Salinarimonas sp.: one gene and its partner. Each later gene encodes a partner of the first gene's protein in a complex. Links are inferred from orthologs where the notes say so. Each region holds a gene or a part of one and is shown in the gene's direction. Other genes may lie near its edges.

Evidence for each region.
Region 2: the proteins of ABL310_RS12430 (region 1) and pnp are in contact, whole or in part, in a cryo-EM structure (PDB 9QH0), measured with the Escherichia coli proteins. The link is inferred for Salinarimonas sp. from one-to-one orthologs.

What each region holds. Positions count from the first base shown.
Region 1 is NZ_CP157794.1:2,677,497-2,685,901, reverse strand. Bases 2,364-5,634 are described here. They hold ABL310_RS12430 (ribonuclease E/G), read left to right. Parts: upstream 2,364-2,743; coding sequence 2,744-5,434; downstream 5,435-5,634. Other genes in these bases: ABL310_RS12425 (helix-turn-helix domain-containing protein), read right to left, coding at 5,513-5,634. Also shown: ABL310_RS12440 (penicillin-binding protein 1A), read right to left, coding at 1-697; ABL310_RS12435 (N-acetylmuramoyl-L-alanine amidase), read right to left, coding at 833-2,077; more of ABL310_RS12425, read right to left, coding at 5,635-5,953; ABL310_RS12420 (heavy metal translocating P-type ATPase), read left to right, coding at 6,048-8,147; ABL310_RS12415 (LysR family transcriptional regulator), read right to left, coding at 8,163-8,405. UniProt on the Escherichia coli protein: Endoribonuclease that plays a central role in RNA processing and decay. Required for the maturation of 5S and 16S rRNAs and the majority of tRNAs. Also involved in the degradation of most mRNAs.
Region 2 is NZ_CP157794.1:316,824-324,941, reverse strand. The notes cover bases 3,338-6,321. They hold pnp (polyribonucleotide nucleotidyltransferase), read left to right. Parts: upstream 3,338-3,714; coding sequence 3,715-5,928; downstream 5,929-6,321. Other genes in these bases: ABL310_RS01510 (N-acetyltransferase), read left to right, coding at 6,089-6,321; rpsO (30S ribosomal protein S15), read left to right, coding at 3,338-3,474. Outside these bases: cell division protein ZapE, read right to left, coding at 1-1,113; ade (adenine deaminase), read left to right, coding at 1,266-2,981; more of rpsO, read left to right, coding at 3,205-3,337; more of ABL310_RS01510, read left to right, coding at 6,322-7,147; ABL310_RS01500 (ASCH domain-containing protein), read right to left, coding at 8,005-8,118. UniProt on the Escherichia coli protein: Involved in mRNA degradation. Catalyzes the phosphorolysis of single-stranded polyribonucleotides processively in the 3'- to 5'-direction. Also involved, along with RNase II, in tRNA processing.

The sequences.
Region 1 (8,405 bases):
CCCAGTTCCGGCGGCCGATCGCGGCCTCGCGCTGGCGGAACGGGTGATAGTTGTTGGGCGCCTTCGGCAGGGCGGCGAGATAGGCCGATTCGGCGAGCGTCAGCTCGTGGACGGACTTGTCGAAATACTCGAGCGCGGCCGCCGCGACGCCGTGGAGATTGCGCCCCGGCACGATGGTGCCGAGGAAGATCTCGTTGAGGTAGAGCTCGAGGATCTGGTCCTTGGTGAAGGCCGATTCCATGCGCAGCGCGATCAGCGCCTCGCGGATCTTGCGCTCGTAGGTCTGCTCGCTGGTCAGCAGGAAGTTCTTCGCCACCTGCTGGGTGATGGTCGATGCGCCCTGGGTCGTCCCGGTCGACAGGTTGGTGACCACGGCGCGGGCGATGCCCTCCGGATCGACGCCCAGATGGCTGTAGAAGTTCTTGTCCTCGGCCGAGAGGAAGGCGGCGATCAGCTGCTTGGGGATCGTCTCGATCGGCAGGTAGAGCCGCCGCTCACGGGCGTATTCGGCGACGAGGGTGCCGTCGGCGGCGTGGACGCGGCTCATCACCGCCGGCTCGTACTCGGCCAGCGCGGCGTGATCCGGCAGATCGCGCGAGAAATGCATGTAGCCCAGCGCCATCACCGCCGACCCGATCAGGAAGGCGACGAATCCCGCGCTGAACAGGAAGCCGAAGAATCGCAAGACGATGCGCATATGGTCCGATCCGTCCTCGCCACGCTCGATCCCGAGGCGACGCCAGCCAATCCCCGAACACTAGCGCAATCGGCCTCCCACGGGAATCGCCCGCGGGCCGGTGCGCGTCGAGACTGCCGCCCGTAGACCAGCGATCTATGGTGAAACTGCGGCGCGATACTCGGCGCGGTCGGCGAGGCGCGGCGCGAAGAACCGCTCCATGGCGTCCGCCATCGCCGCCGTGGCCCGCTCGCGCCAGCCGTCCGAGGTGAGGAGCGCGATGTCGCGGCGGCTCGACAGGTAGCCGAGCTCGACGAGCACGGAGGGCACGTCGTAGGCGCGCAGCACGACGAAGGCCGCCTGCCGGTGGGGGTTCTTGTTGAGCCGCGCCACGCTCTCCATGCCGCCGACCAGCGTCGTGGCGAAGACGTGCGAATAGCCCCGCGTCTCGCGCTCGGTGAGGTCGCGCAGGATGTCGGCGATCTCGCCTCGCGCCTCCTCCGTGACGAGGCCCGCGAGCGCATCGGCCTGGTTCTCGCGCGCGGCGAGCGTGGCGGAGGCGCGGTCGGAGGCCTCGTCCGCGTTGGTGTAGACGGTCAGCCCGCTCACCTGCGGCGCCGAGGAGAGCGAATCGGCGTGGATGGAGACGAACAGATCCGCCCCCGCGCGCCGGGCGAAGGCGACGCGCTCGGTCAGCGCGACGAACACGTCCTCCTCGCGGGTCATCAGCACGCGGAAGCGCCCGCTCTCCTCCAGCCGCCGGCGCAGATGCCGGGCGAACTCGAGCACCACGTCCGCCTCGTGGACGCCGCCGCGGGCGACCGCGCCGGGGTCGATGCCGCCATGGCCGGGGTCGATGACGATCGTCGGCCGGTCGTCGCCGTCGGCGGGCGCGGGCTCGATCGCCGGTCGCAGCGAGGCGGCGCGGAAGCCGGCGGCGTCGGCCGAGACGGCCTGCGCGAAGGCGACGGCCTCGACAGGGGCGAGGGTGAGCGCGAGGAGATGCGCGCCGTCGTCGCGCGGCTCGGTGGCCAGCGCCACGACGCGCGCCGGCCCGGCGAGCTCGATCACGACCCGTGAGCGGTCGGCGGCGAAGAGCCCGTAGCGCATGGACGCGACGAGCCCGCCCGCCGCACGCGCGTCCGCGGGGATCTGGAAGTTGACGGCGGGCAGGTCGAGGACGATGCGGTCGGGACGGTCGATGGAGAAGGCCCGGGCCTCGACCGGAGCGCTGAGCGTGAAGACGAGCCGCGTCTCGACGGCGCTCGCCTCCACCCGCGCGGCGATGGCGATGACGTCGGCGGCGCGCGCACCGGCGCTCGCGACGAGCGCGGCGCAGACGAGCGCCAGCGCGGCGAGACATCGTATCGTCGGACCGGCGAGGACCGGCGCAGGACGCATCGCGACCCCCTTGTGACAGACGCGGCGCCCGCGCGGCGGCGGTGCCCGTCCCGTTCTCCTAACCGATAGGAGCCGGGTGGTTAACGGATCCTTGGCCCGCGCGGTTGCGCCGGGCGTCCGCGTGTTTTTTCTGCAACAGCGGCCTCCGGTCTTGCCAAAGCGGCCTCGCGCTTAGTAATGGAAGTGACCCCGTCCGGCTTTGCCGAATCCGGCGGCGTCGCGCGGAGCGGGCCTTTCGCCCTCCGACGACGCGCCGAGGCCCTCTGAGATCAGAGCGGTACGAAAGAGAGATCCGGGCAGGTCGCAAGGCGCGGCGTCCGCCGCGCCGATGAGCGCGATGACCGGCTGGTCCGGCCCATCGAATTCGAAAGGATCACCGGGTGATGGACGCAGACGCGAGACAGGCTCGTCTTCTCGTCGACGTGACGTCCCCCGCGCGCAGCGCCGCGACCGCGCCGCCCACGGCGGCCGCAAGAGCCGGCTCGGCGCGCGCGACGCCCGGATCCGCGGTCAACCCCACGTGCGCCCGCCCCGGGCGCCCACCGGCGCTTGGCCCGACGCCACTCTTCACCGACCCGATCCGTTCGCCGGCGCGCGTCTGCGCGCGGGGAGCGATGCGATCCGGGGGAGACGACGCTGCGGCCTGCGCCATGTCGAGAGTTTTCCATGGCGAACAAGATGCTGATCGACGCCTCGCACCCGGAAGAGACCCGGGTCGTGGTCGTCCGCGGATCGAAGGTCGAGGAGTTCGACTACGAATCCGCCAATCGCAGGCAGCTGCGCGGTAACATCTATCTGGCGAAGGTCACCCGGGTCGAGCCGTCGCTGCAGGCGGCCTTCGTCGATTACGGCGGCAACCGCCACGGCTTCCTCGCCTTCAGCGAGATCCATCCGGACTACTACCAGATCCCCGTCGCCGACCGTCAGGCGCTGATCGAGGACGAGGCGCAGGCCGAGCGCGAGCGCGAGAACGAGGAGGAGAAGCGCTCCAAGCGTCGCTCCCGCTCGAAGAAGGCCAAGGCCAGCGAAAGCGCGAGCGACGAGAGCGTCTCCGAGAACGCCTCGGACGAGAACGACGAGAACGGCGACGACGAGGACAACGTCGAGCAGCTCGGCGGCGACGCACTCGAGGAGATGCCCGAGCGCCCGCGCGCGCCGCGCAAGCAGTACAAGATCCAGGAGGTGATCAAGCGCCGCCAGATCCTGCTCGTCCAGGTCGTCAAGGAGGAGCGCGGCACCAAGGGCGCGGCGCTCACCACCTATCTGTCGCTCGCCGGCCGCTATTCGGTGCTGATGCCCAACACCGCCCGTGGCGGCGGCATCTCGCGAAAGATCACCTCGGCCGACGATCGCAAGCGCCTCAAGACCATCGCCCAGGATCTCGAGGTGCCGGAAGGCATGGGCGTGATCCTGCGCACGGCCGGCGCCTCGCGCACCAAGGCCGAGATCAAGCGCGACTTCGAGTACCTGATGCGCGCCTGGGAGAGCGTGCGCGAGCAGACGCTGTCCTCCACGGCCCCGGCGCTGACCTACGAGGAGGGCTCGCTCATCAAGCGCGCCATCCGCGACCTCTACAACAAGGATATCGACGAGGTCATCGTCTCGGGCGACGACGGCTATCGCGAGGCCAAGGACTTCATGCGCATGCTCATGCCGAGCCATGCGAAGGCGGTGAAGGCCTACAAGGACCCCACCCCGCTCTTCGCGGCCTTCGGCGTCGAGGCGCAGCTCGACGCGATGTTCTCGAACCAGGTGTCGCTGAAGTCCGGCGGCTACCTGGTGATCAACCCGACCGAGGCGCTCGTCTCCATCGACGTGAACTCGGGCCGCTCGACGCGCGAGCACAACATCGAGGACACGGCGCTCAAGACGAACCTTGAGGCCGCCGACGAGGTGGCCCGCCAGCTCAGGCTGCGCGACCTCGCCGGCCTGATCGTCATCGACTTCATCGACATGGACGAGAAGCGCAACAACCGCGCGGTCGAGAAGCGCCTCAAGGACGCGCTCAAGACCGACCGGGCGCGCATCCAGATCGGCCGGATCTCCTCCTTCGGCCTGCTGGAGATGTCGCGTCAGCGCATGCGCACCGGCGTCCTCGAATCGTCCTCCGTGATCTGCCCGACCTGCGCCGGCTCCGGCTTCGTGCGCGCGACGCCCTCCGTGGCGCTCTCGCTCGTGCGCGGCATCGAGGAGACTCTGCTCAAGGGCGCGACTCACAATCTCAACGTCCGCACCCATTTCGCGGTCGCCTTCTACGTCCTGAACCAGAAGCGCGTGCATCTGCGCGAGCTGGAGGAGCGCTTCGGCGTGACGATCACGATCGTCGTCGACGAGACGCTGGATTCGGCGCACGCCTACGCCATCGACAAGGGCGAGCCCGCCGTCGGCTCGCCCGCCCGCGCGACCGGGGTCAAGGCCGAGGAGGTCAAGACCATCGAGATCGCCGAGCCGGAGGTCGAGGAGGCGGAGGACGCCGAGGAGACCGAGGGGCGCGGCGAGCGCCAGGAATCGCGTGACGAGGCCCGCGAGGGCGCAGGCGACGGCAAGCGCCGCCGCCGTCGTCGTCGCCGTCGCGGTCGCGGCAACGGCGAGGCCCGCGAGGGCTACGAGGCCGGCGAGCGCCGCGAGGAGGACGAAGGCGAGGAGGTCGAGGCCGCCGACGGCGAGGCGGAGGGCGAGGGCGCCGAGGCGCCCCGCGAGGCCGCCCAGGCCGAGGCGCGTCCGGAAGGCCGCCGCCGTCGCGGCCGCCGTGGCGGTCGTCGCGACCGTCGCGACGTGATGCCGGGCGAGGAGGGCGCCGAGGAAGCCGCCGAGGAGGCCGCGGAGGAAGCGGCCGGGGACGGCGCGCTCGTCGCGGCCGAGACGCCCGAGCACGTCGCGGCTCCGGCTCAGCCCGCCGCGGCCGCGTCCGACGAGGCCGTGAGCGAGGCCGCCGCGCCGGTCGAGGCCGCTCTCGAGGCGGCGCCGGCCGAGGAGGCCGCCGCAGGCAAGGCAGCCAAGGAAGCCAAGCCGAAGAAGCCGCGCGCCCCGCGCAAGCGCAAGCCGCGCAAGGGCGAGGAGGAGGAGGCCGCCGCCGAGGCGGCCGTGGCGGCGACGCCGGCCGAGGCGATCGCCGAGACCCCGGCCGAAGCCGCTGCCGAGACCGAATCCGGTCCCGTCGCCGAGACGCCGGCCACCGTGGAGGAGCCTGCGCACGAGGAGGCCGCCTCCGCGGAGACCGCGACCGAGGAAGCCACGACCGAGGAGGCTCCGCAGGAGCCCGTCACCGTCGTGCTCACCCCGCCCGACCCGAACCGGCCCAAGCGCGCCGGCTGGTGGTCGAAGGCGAAGTCGGTTCTCTCCGGCGGAGGCGAGTGAGCCCGAGCGGCTCGCCGTGTCGACCATGAGAAAGGGCCCCGTCGGCGTCGCCGGCGGGGCCCTTTCCCCTTCCGCGGGTCAGTGCCGCTCGTGCAGGCACTCGTCGTGATCGGCCAGCACCTCGATGATCCGGCACTCCGCCATCGTGCCGTTGGCGCAGGCGAGCATCGTGCGCAGCTCGTCGCGCAGGGCCTCGAGCCGGGCGATGCGGTCCTCCACGGCGGAGAGGTGCGCGCGGGTGATGGCGTGCGCCTCCCCGCAGCCGCGCTGCGGGTCCGCCGCCATGGCCAGGAGCTCGCGAATCGCCTCGATCTCGAAGCCGAGATCGCGGGCGTGGCGCACGAAGGCGAGGCGGCGCAGGTGGTCCGCCCCGTAGCGCCGCTGTCCGCCCTCCGTGCGAGCCGGCGCGGGCAGGAGCCCGATGCTCTCGTAATAGCGGATGGTCGGGACCTTCACGCCGGTGCGGCGCGAGAGGTCGCCGATGGCGAGATCGTCCCGGGTCGTTTCTCCGGCCGGCATGCGCGTTTTCCCTCTTGAACCTCTAGCTGCTAGAGGTCGTAGCGTGCCCGAGACATCGGATCAACGACGACGACGGCAGGCGACGACGAAGACCATGGGCGAGACCCTGAGATATCGCGTGGACGGGATGGATTGCGCCTCCTGCGCCCGCAAGATCGAGACGGCGGTGACGCGGATCGAGGGCGTCGGCGAGGTCGCGGTGAACGCCACCGCGCAGACGCTGCGGCTGAGCGCGCCCGACGCCGCGCGAGCGGACGTCGAGGCCGCCGTGCGCGGGCTCGGCTACGGCATCGCGCCCCTCGCCGCCGGCGCGCCCTCCGCGGAGGAGCCCGCCTGGTGGCGCGCGCCGAAGGCGCAGCTCGCCTTGGCCTGCGCGCTCGGCCTCGCGGCGGCCTTCGCCCTCGGCCACGTCCTGCCCGCCTACGAGGCCGCCGCCTACACGGCCGCGATGCTGATCGGCCTCGTCCCGATCGCCCGGCGCGCGCTCTCCGCCGCGCGGGCGGGCGCCCCCTTCACGATCGAGACCCTGATGTCGATCGCCGCCATCGGCGCGGTGATCATCGGCGAGACCGAGGAGGCGGCGATCGTCGTGCTCCTCTTCCTCGTCGGCGAGCTCTTGGAGGGCGTCGCCGCCGGCCGCGCCCGCGCCGGCATCCGCGCCCTCACCGCCCTCGTGCCGAAGACCGCGCTCCTCGAGCGCGAGGGCGGGCTCGCCGTCGTGGAAGCCGCCTCCCTCGTCCCGGGCGACGTCATCGTGGTGCGCCCCGGCGATCGCATCCCGGCGGACGGCGCGGTCCTCTCCGGCGAGAGCGCCGTCGACGAGGCGCCCGTCACCGGCGAGAGCGTGCCACGGCCGAAGGCGCCGGGCGACGGCGTCTTCGCGGGCACGATCAACACGGACGCGTCCCTGCGCGTGCGCGTGACGGCGGAGGCGCAGGACAACACGATCGCCCGCGTCGTGCGCCTGGTCGAGGAGGCGCAGGAGGCGAAGGCCCCCACCGAGCGCTTCATCGACCGCTTCGCGCGGATCTACACGCCGGCGGTGCTGGCGCTCGGCTTGCTGGTCGCGACCCTGCCGCCCCTCGTCGCCGGCGAGCCGTGGATCGAGTGGGTCTACAAGGGCCTCGCCATCCTCCTCATCGGCTGCCCCTGCGCCCTCGTGATCTCGACGCCGGCCGCCATCGCCGCCGGCCTCGCCGCCGGCGCCCGGCGCGGGCTCCTGATCAAGGGCGGCGCGGTGCTCGAGATCCTCGGGCGCGTCGACGCGGTCGCCCTCGACAAGACCGGGACGCTCACCGAGAGCCGCCCCGTCGTCACCGACGTGGTCGGGTTCGGCTGCGGCGAGGCCGAGGTGCTGGAGGACGCCGCCGCGCTCGACGCGACGTCCTCCCACCCGATCGCCAAGGCCGTAATCGCCCGCGCCGAGGCCGAGGGCGTGCCGGTCACGCCCGCCATCGGCGTCATGGCGCTCGGCGGCAAGGGCGTGAAGGGCCGCGCACGGCGCCGCGCGCTCTTTCTCGGCGCGCCCCCCGCCGCCGCCGCGATCGCGCCGTTCGGCGCGGAGGTCGAGGCGCGGATCGCGGCGCTTCAAGGCGAGGGCAAGACGGTCTCCGTCCTGATGGTCGCCGAGCGCCCCGCGGGCCTGATCGCCGTGCGCGACGAGCCGCGGGAGGACGCGGCCGAGGGTTTGCGCGCGCTGGAGCGGCTCGGGATCGCCCCCGTCATGCTCACCGGCGACAACGCGACCACCGCGGCGGCCATCGCCGAGCGCCTCGGCATCGCGGCGCATGCCGAGCTCCTGCCGCAGGACAAGATGCGCCTCGTCGACAAGCTCAAGGCGGAAGGCCGCATCGTCGCCAAGGTGGGAGACGGCATCAACGACGCGCCGGCGCTCGCCGCCGCGCATGTCGGCATCGCCATGGGCGGCGGGACCGACGTCGCGCTCGAGACGGGAGACGCGGCGGCGCTGAACGGCCGCGTGTCGGACGTCGCGCGCATGGTGCGCCTCTCCCGCGACACGATGGCGAACATCCGCCAGAACATCGCGGTCGCGCTGGGGCTGAAGGCCGTCTTCCTGGTGACGACCGTGCTCGGGATCACCGGCCTGTGGCCGGCGATCCTGGCCGATACCGGCGCGACGGTGCTGGTGACCCTCAATGCGATGCGGCTCCTCGGGGCGGGGCGCAGCGCGTGAGGGCGCCCGACCGTCTCAGCGCGCCGTCCGGTCGTAGATCGCGCACAGCCGGTCGATGGTGCGCCGGACCTCCGGCAGGTGCCGGTCGTGCTGGTGCGTGACGAGCCATTGCTCGTGGGCGAGCTCCGGGATCGTCTCGCCGACCCTCTCCAGGCCCGCCTGCCGGTCGCCGACGAAGGTCGGCAGCAGGGCGACGCCCGCGGCCGCCAGCGCGAGGTCGAGGCTGTTGCGCGGCGTGCTGACCTCGCAGAACGCGTC
Region 2 (8,118 bases), 2.4 Mb from region 1 along the record:
CAAGCGCGACACGGTCCGGTCGAACTCGAAGGCCTCGCGTCCCGTCGTGGCGGTGTAGAGCCCGTCCGGCGCCGCGGCGGCGGAGGCCAAGAGCTTCACCCGCTCGTCGTAGAGCGCGTCGATCAGCGTGATGAAGCGCTTGGCCTCGTTGCGCTTCGCCAGGTCCATGACCGGGATGCCCTCGATCATCACGGTGTGGAAGTCCCGCGCGATGGCGAGATAGTCGGAGGCGCCGAGCGGCTGCTCGCAGAGATCGGCGAAGCCGAAGCGCGCGACACCGGCCGCCGCCTGCGGCACCGCCACGGCGCGCCCCTTCACCGCGACCTCGATCCGCTCGCCCCTCGGGCGGCCGGTGAGCTTGCGGAAGGCGTCGTCGAGCGCGGCGCCGGCGGCGTCGTCCGCCGGCACGTGCCAGACCGGCGCGCCGGCGAGCTTCTCCAGCCGGAAGTCGGTGCGCGCATCGAGGCGCACGACGTCCATGTGCGCCTCGATCATGTCGATGAAGGGCAGGAAGAGCGCACGGTTGAGCCCGCCCTCGTAGAGCCGCTGCGGCTCGACGTTCGAGGTCGCCACCACGCTGACGCCTTCCGCGAAAAGCGCCTTGAACAGTCGCCCGAGGATCATGGCGTCGGCGATGTCGGTGACGGTGAACTCGTCGAAGCAGAGCACCCAGCTCTCCGCGGCGATGGCCTTCGCCGTCGGCGCGATCGGGTCGTCGCCCTTCACCTTGCCGGCCTTGAGGTCCTGCCGGTAGGCGTGGATGCGCCCGTGCACGTCGGCCATGAAGCTGTGGAAGTGCGCCCGGCGCTTGCGGCGCACGGGCAGCGCCTCGAAGAAGAGATCCATCAGCATGGTCTTGCCGCGCCCGACCGAGCCCCAGACGTAGAGGCCCTTGATCGGCGCGCGCGCCGTGCCCTTGCGGGCGAAGAGCCAGCCGAGCGGGCTCGCCTTGCGCGCGAGCCGCCGCTCGCCCAGCGCCACCGAGAGCGCATCGAGGCGGCGCAGGAGCGCCTTCTGCGCCGGATCGGGCTCGATCGCGCCCGCGGCGACGCGCTCCTGGTAGGCGCGGGACACCGGGCGCTGCGGATCGGGATGGGGACGGGGCGTGCTCACGAGGGCAAGCGTTTAGCGCCGTGCGGGGCGTTGAGCAATGCCCCGCGACCGCGCCCCGCCTTGCCCGCACGGCCGCGATCGCACAGACTCGCGTCCGTCTCTCGTCCACGACGCCGCCGCGCCTCCGGCCGGCCGACCACGGAGCTGCCCCGATGCCCTCGACCGAGATCCTCGCGCGCCGGATCGCCCAGGCGAGGGGGCGCGAGCCCGCCGATCTCGCGGTGAAGGGCGTGCGGCTCCTCGATCTCGTCACGGGCGACGTCACGGAGACCGACGTCGCGATCTGCGGGGACACGATCGTCGGCACCCACGGCGCCTATCGCGGGCGCGAGGAGATCGACGGGTCCGGGCTCTTCGCGGTCCCGGGCTTCGTCGACACGCATCTGCACATCGAGAGCTCGCTCGTCACGCCGGCCGAGTTCGAGCGCTGCGTGCTGCCGCGGGGCACGACGACGGCGATCTGCGATCCGCACGAGATCGCCAACGTGCTCGGCCGCGCCGGGATCGACTATTTCCTCGCGGCTTCCGAGGCGCTGGTCATGGACCTGCGCGTGCAGATCTCCTCCTGCGTGCCCGCGACCGACATGGAGACCGCCGGCGCCGTGCTCGAGGCCGGCGATCTCGCGCCCTATCGCGGCCATCCGCGCTCCATCGGGCTGGCCGAGTTCATGAACTATCCCGGCGTCGTCCACGCCGACCCGAAGGCGCTCGCCAAGCTCGCGCTCTTCGGCGAGGGCCGCATCGACGGGCACGCGCCGCTCCTCGGCGGGCTCGACCTCAACGCCTATCTCGCCGCCGGCATCGGCACCGACCACGAGGCGACGAGCTACGAAGAGGCGCGGGAGAAGATCACGAAGGGCATGCAGATCCTCATCCGCGAGGGCTCCGTCTCCAAGGACCTGCACGCGCTGGCGCCGCTGATCACGGCCGAGACCTGGGCGCGGCTCGCCTTCTGCACCGACGACCGCAACCCGCTCGAGATCCTGGAGGAGGGCCATATCGATTTCCTGGTGCGCACGGCGATCCGGCTCGGCGCGCGCCCGCTCGACGCCTATCGCGTGGCGAGCTGGTCGGCGGCGCTCGGCTTCGGGCTGCGCGATCGCGGCCTCGTCGCGCCGGGCTACCGGGCGGACGTCGTCCTCGTCTCCGATCTCGAGGCGTGCTCGGTGGAGCGGGTGATCGCCGCCGGCCGGCCGGTGACGCCGGCGCTGTTCGAGAACCGCACGCATCCCGCCCCCGTCGGCTACGGCTCGGTGAAGCGCGATCCCGTGACCGCGGCGGATTTCGCCGTACCCGGCGAGGCGGGCGAGAAGCGCGTCATCGGCGTCGTGCGCGATCGCATCATCACCGAGGCGCTCGTCCGTCCCGTGCCCGCGCGCGACGGCCTCCTCGTCGCCGACCCGGCCGCGGACGTCCTCAAGATCGCGGTGCTCGCCCGCCACGGGGTCAACGCCAATATCGGGCGCGGCTTCGTCTCCGGCTTCGGGCTGCCGGCGGGCGCGCTCGCGAGCTCGATCGGCCACGACGCGCACAACGTCTGCGTCGTCGGCGCGAACGACGCGGACATGGCGGCGGCGGTCAACCACCTCATCGCGATCCAGGGCGGGCTCGTCGCCGTGCGCGACGGGGGGATCCTGGGCGAGCTCCCGCTCCCCGTCGCGGGGCTGATGAGCGACCGGCCGTTCGAGGAGGTGGCCGAGCGGCTGACCGCCCTGCGCGAGGCGGTGGCCGGCCTGGGCTGCGCCCTGCCCGAGCCCTTCCTGCAGCTCGCCTTCCTGCCCCTGCCGGTGATCCCGCACCTGAAGATCACCGATCGCGGCCTCGTCGACGTCGACGTCTTCCGCGTCGTCGACCTCGCAGCGCCCTGACGCTGCTCCGCATTCGGACTGGCGTTCCCGAAAAATTCGTCTATGGTCCGCGCCGTTCGCTTCGCTTTCGGAGCGGGCCGGACGCGCACGACCTCGCTGGACGACATCCCGGCCAGGCCGCGTCGCGGACGCCAAGAGCCGAAGAGCCGCCGAAGAGCCGCCGACACGCCACTCCCGGCGACCGGCGCCGCGGCTCACCACATGCCAACCAAGAGGACAGACGATGTCGATCACGCAGGAGCGCAAGGCCGCGCTCATCAAGGAATACGCGCAGAAGGACGGCGACACCGGCTCGCCGGAGGTCCAGGTGGCGATCCTCACGGAGCGCATCACCAACCTGACCGAGCACTTCAAGTCGCACGCGAAGGACAACCATTCCCGTCGCGGGCTCCTGAAGCTGGTCTCCCAGCGCCGTTCTCTGCTCGACTACCTCAAGCGCGGCGACGAGGCGCGGTATCGCAGCCTCATCGAGCGCCTCGGCATCCGCCGCTGACCTTTCGTCGGGCGCTCGGGTCGACCCGGGCGCCCGACGCTTTCGCCCCGCCGATCCCGGATCGGAAAGGGGCCACCGGAACGGAAACGGGATGCGTCCCGCGCGTTCCGCCATCGCCCGGTCGATGACCATGGACAGGATCGCCGGGGGCTCCCTCTCGAGGGAGGGGAGCCCCCGGCAATCTTGCCCATGGCGTCGCGCGGGCCGCACGACCGCATGCAGGCAAGAGAGACAAGACGCATGTTCGACATTCAACGCGAAGAGCTGATCTGGGCCGGCCGCAAGCTCGTCCTCGAGACCGGCAAGATGGCGCGCCAGGCCGACGGGGCCGTGGTCGCGACCTATGGCGAGACCACCGTTCTCGCGACCGTCGTCGCCGCCAAGGAGCCCAAGCCCGGCGTCGACTTCATGCCGCTCACGGTGAACTACCAGGAGCGCACCTACGCCGCCGGCCGCATCCCGGGCGGCTACTTCAAGCGCGAGGGCCGCCCGACGGAGAAGGAGACGCTGGTCTCCCGCCTGATCGACCGCCCGATCCGCCCGCTCTTCCTCGACGGCTGGCGCAACGACACGCAGGTGATCGTGACCGTGCTCTCGCACGATCTCGAGAACGACCCGGACGTCGTCGCCATGGTCGCCGCCTCCGCGGCGCTGACGCTGTCGGGCGTGCCCTTCACGGGCCCGGTCGGCGCGGCGCGCGTCGGCTGGATCAACAACGGCTACGTGCTGAACCCGACGCTCGCCGAGATGGAGGACTTCGCCCTCGACCTCGTCGTCGCCGGCACGCAGGACGCGGTGCTGATGGTCGAGTCCGAGGCGCGCGAGCTCCCCGAGGACGTGATGCTCGGCGCCGTGATGTTCGGCCACAAGCACTTCCAGCCGGTGATCGACGCCATCATCCGTCTCGCCGAGAAGGCCGCCAAGGAGCCGCGCGACTTCTCCTCGCCGGACCGCGAGGAGGTGATCGCCGCCGTTCTCGAGGTCGCGGGCGACGACCTGCGCGAGGCCTACAAGATCACCGACAAGCAGGCGCGCTACGCCGCCGTCGACGCCGCCAAGGCCAAGGTCGTGGCCGCGCTCGTGCCGGCGGAGGGCGAGGCCCGCTTCGAGGCGGAGGCCGTCAAGGGCGCCTTCAAGGAGGCCCAGGCCAAGGTCGTGCGCTGGAACATCCTCGACACCGGCTCGCGCATCGACGGCCGCGACACCAAGACGGTCCGCCCGATCGTGGCGGAGGTCGGCGTGCTGCCGCGCACCCACGGCTCGGCTCTGTTCACCCGCGGCGAGACGCAGGCGCTCGTCGTTGCGACGCTCGGCACCGGCGAGGACGAGCAGTTCATCGACCAGCTGGAGGGGACCCGCAAGGAGAGCTTCCTGCTGCACTACAACTTCCCGCCCTTCTCGGTGGGCGAGACGGGCCGCATCGGCTCGCCGGGCCGCCGCGAGATCGGCCACGGCAAGCTCGCCTGGCGCGCGCTCCATCCGATGCTCCCGCCGGCGCACGAGTTCCCCTACACGCTGCGCGTCGTCTCCGAGATCACCGAGTCGAACGGCTCGTCCTCGATGGCGACCGTCTGCGGCGCCTCGCTGTCGCTGATGGACGCGGGCGTGCCGCTGCGCCGTCCCGTGGCGGGCATCGCCATGGGCCTCATCCTCGAGGGCGAGCGCTTCGCGGTTCTGTCGGACATCCTCGGCGACGAGGACCATCTCGGCGACATGGACTTCAAGGTCGCGGGCACCGAGACGGGCGTCACCTCGCTGCAGATGGACATCAAGATCGCCGGCATCACCGAGGAGATCATGAAGATCGCCCTCGACCAGGCCAAGGGCGGTCGCGAGCACATCCTCGACGAGATGTCGAAGGCGCTGACCGCGCCGCGCGCCGAGCTCGGCGAGTACGCCCCGCGCATCGAGGTGATGCAGATCCCCACCGACAAGATCCGCGAGGTCATCGGCACCGGCGGCAAGATCATCCGCGAGATCGTGGAGAAGACCGGCGCCAAGGTGAACATCGAGGACGACGGCACGGTGAAGATCGCCTCCTCGGACGGCGCCTCGATCAAGGCGGCCTACAACTGGATCCGCTCCATCGTGGCCGAGCCGGAGCCCGGCGCGGTCTACGACGGCAAGGTCGTCAAGGTGATGGAGTTCGGCGCCTTCGTGAACTTCTTCGGTTCGCGCGACGGCCTCGTCCACATCTCCGAGCTCGCGCCCCAGCGCGTCGCCACGGTCAAGGACGTGGTGAAGGAGGGCGACACCGTGAAGGTGAAGTTCCTCGGCACCGACGACCGCGGCAAGGTCCGCCTCTCGATGAAGGCCGTCGACCAGGCCACCGGCGAGGACATCTCCAAGAAGCGCGCTGAAGGCGGCGAGGGCGGCGAGCCCGAGCCGGCCGAAGCCGGCGCCGGCAACGGCGACGGCCGCCCGCGCCGCCGCGGCGGCCGCCGCGGGGAGTGAGGACGGGCCGGGGCGGTGGTGCGCCGCCCCGCGTCGTCTGTGAGATTGGGAAGCGCGGTCCTTCGGGGCCGCGCTTTTTTGTGGAGTTTGGCGTGAAGCGATCTCTCTTGCGTTCCACGCGTGTAATCGCCATGCTCATGCTCGACGTTGGAGCGATTCGATGCCTGGCACCCTTCAGCTGAAAGCCTTGAGCGACATTGATTTGGACGATCCCTTTTTCGACTCTTTGAAAAATCAGTATGGTGAGTTTCCGCAATGGTTCGCTGGCAAGGCTGCTTCGGGTGAACAAGCCTACGTGATCTACGACGAGGGTGTCGACGAGCTCCGCGGCTTCCTTTATCTCAAGCTGGAAGACGGACCCGTAACGGATGTGCAGCCACCACTACCTGCGGCACGGCGGATCAAGGTCGGCACCTTCAAAATCGTTGCACACGGGACAAAGCTCGGCGAGCGCGCGGTAAAGAAGATCTTTGACCACGCGATAGCTTCTGAAGCAGAACAAATCTACGTGACTGCTTTTCCGACACACAAGCCTTTGCTCCGACTGCTAGAGCGGTATGGCTTTGAAGAACGTGGAAATAAAATCACGCCGAACGGCGAGGAAATTGTCCTCGTCAAGGAGCTTACAGACTCCTCGGATGAGCTTGTTGAAAGATACCCGATCATTAGACAGGAATCTGGCCGCTGCTTTCTTTTAGCGATATACCCCGAGTTCCACACGCAGCTTTTTCCAGACTCAATCCTTGTTACCGAGCCCCCCGATATTCTGTCCGATGTTTCTCATACGAATACCATTCATAAGGTTTATGTCGCAGGGCTCCCACTAACAATGATGAAAAAAGGCGACGCCGTTGTAATCTATCGCACGACAGACAAGGGTGGACGGGCGCGTTACAGGTCGGTAGCGACTTCGGTCTGTGTCGTTGAAGAAACGAGAAGCAGGCGTGATTTCGCGAACGTTCAAGAATTTGTCGACTACTGCCTTCCTCATAGCGTGTTCTCAGAAGAAGAGCTCCGAGAGCGGTTCAATAGCACCAAAAGGCTTTTTACTGTCAGAATGACCTATAATATTGCGTTTCCGAAGCGCCCCAACCGGGACAGGCTGCTCGACGTCGTAGGCTTGACCGACCCCCCACGATTTCAGTTTCGCCGCATCACAGACGGCGAGTTCAGACATATCCTCGAACTTGCTGAGGTTCCCGCCCGACTTCTGGCTTAGGCTCTGGCCCCATAAACGGCAAAGCGGATTTGATCGCTCGAGCGTAGGATGATTCAACCTTCCTGATCGAGGGAGGATTCGATGCGCCGCCATGAGCTGACCGACGAGGAATGGGCGATCATCCAGCCGCTTCTGCCGAACAAGGTGCGCGGCGTGCCCCGGGTGGACGACAGGCGGGTGATCAACGGGATCGTCTGGCGCTTCCGGACGGGTGCGCCCTGGCGCGACGTGCCCGAGCGCTACGGCCCGCGCACGACGCTCTACAACCGCTTCGTCCGATGGCGGAAAGCAGGCGTCTGGGACCGAATTCTGGACGCCGTCTCAGAGGCTTACGACGGCGACATCGTGATGATCGACAGCTCCTGCGTCCGCGTCCACCAGCACGGGGCCGCGGGAAAAAGGGGGATTCGGAGGCCGCCGGAGATGGTCGCATGGGACGTTCCCGCGGCGGCCTGACGACCAAGATCCACGCCCTCGTCGATGCGGAAGGGCGGCCGGTTCGCCTCCTGCTCACCGCAGGGCAGGCAAACGACGCACCGGCCTGCGAGCAGCTCCTTCCGCTCGTCGCGAAAGACGCCATCCTGATCGCCGACCGCGCCTACGACACGAACGCGATCCGCGCGACGGTGACCGAACGCGGCGCCTGGGCGAACATCCCGCCCCGCGCGATCCGAAAGGGCAGCTTCCCGTTCAGCTCCTGGCTCTACCGCCAGCGAAACCTCGTTGAGCGCTTCTTCAATCGCATCAAGCACTTCCGCGGCCTCGCCACGCGCTACGACCGCTCGCCCGACAACTTCCTCGCCGCGCTCAAGCTCGCCGCGATCCGGATTTGGCTTGCCGCGAAATGAGTCCGCATCCTAGGCGCACCCGGCTTTGACGCAGCTACCGCTCTCCGAAAAATCGAAAGCCATTTGTCTCGGATCATCAAAGCCGGCATCTGGCAAGCTATGGCTCAACTCGCGAGGAAGATA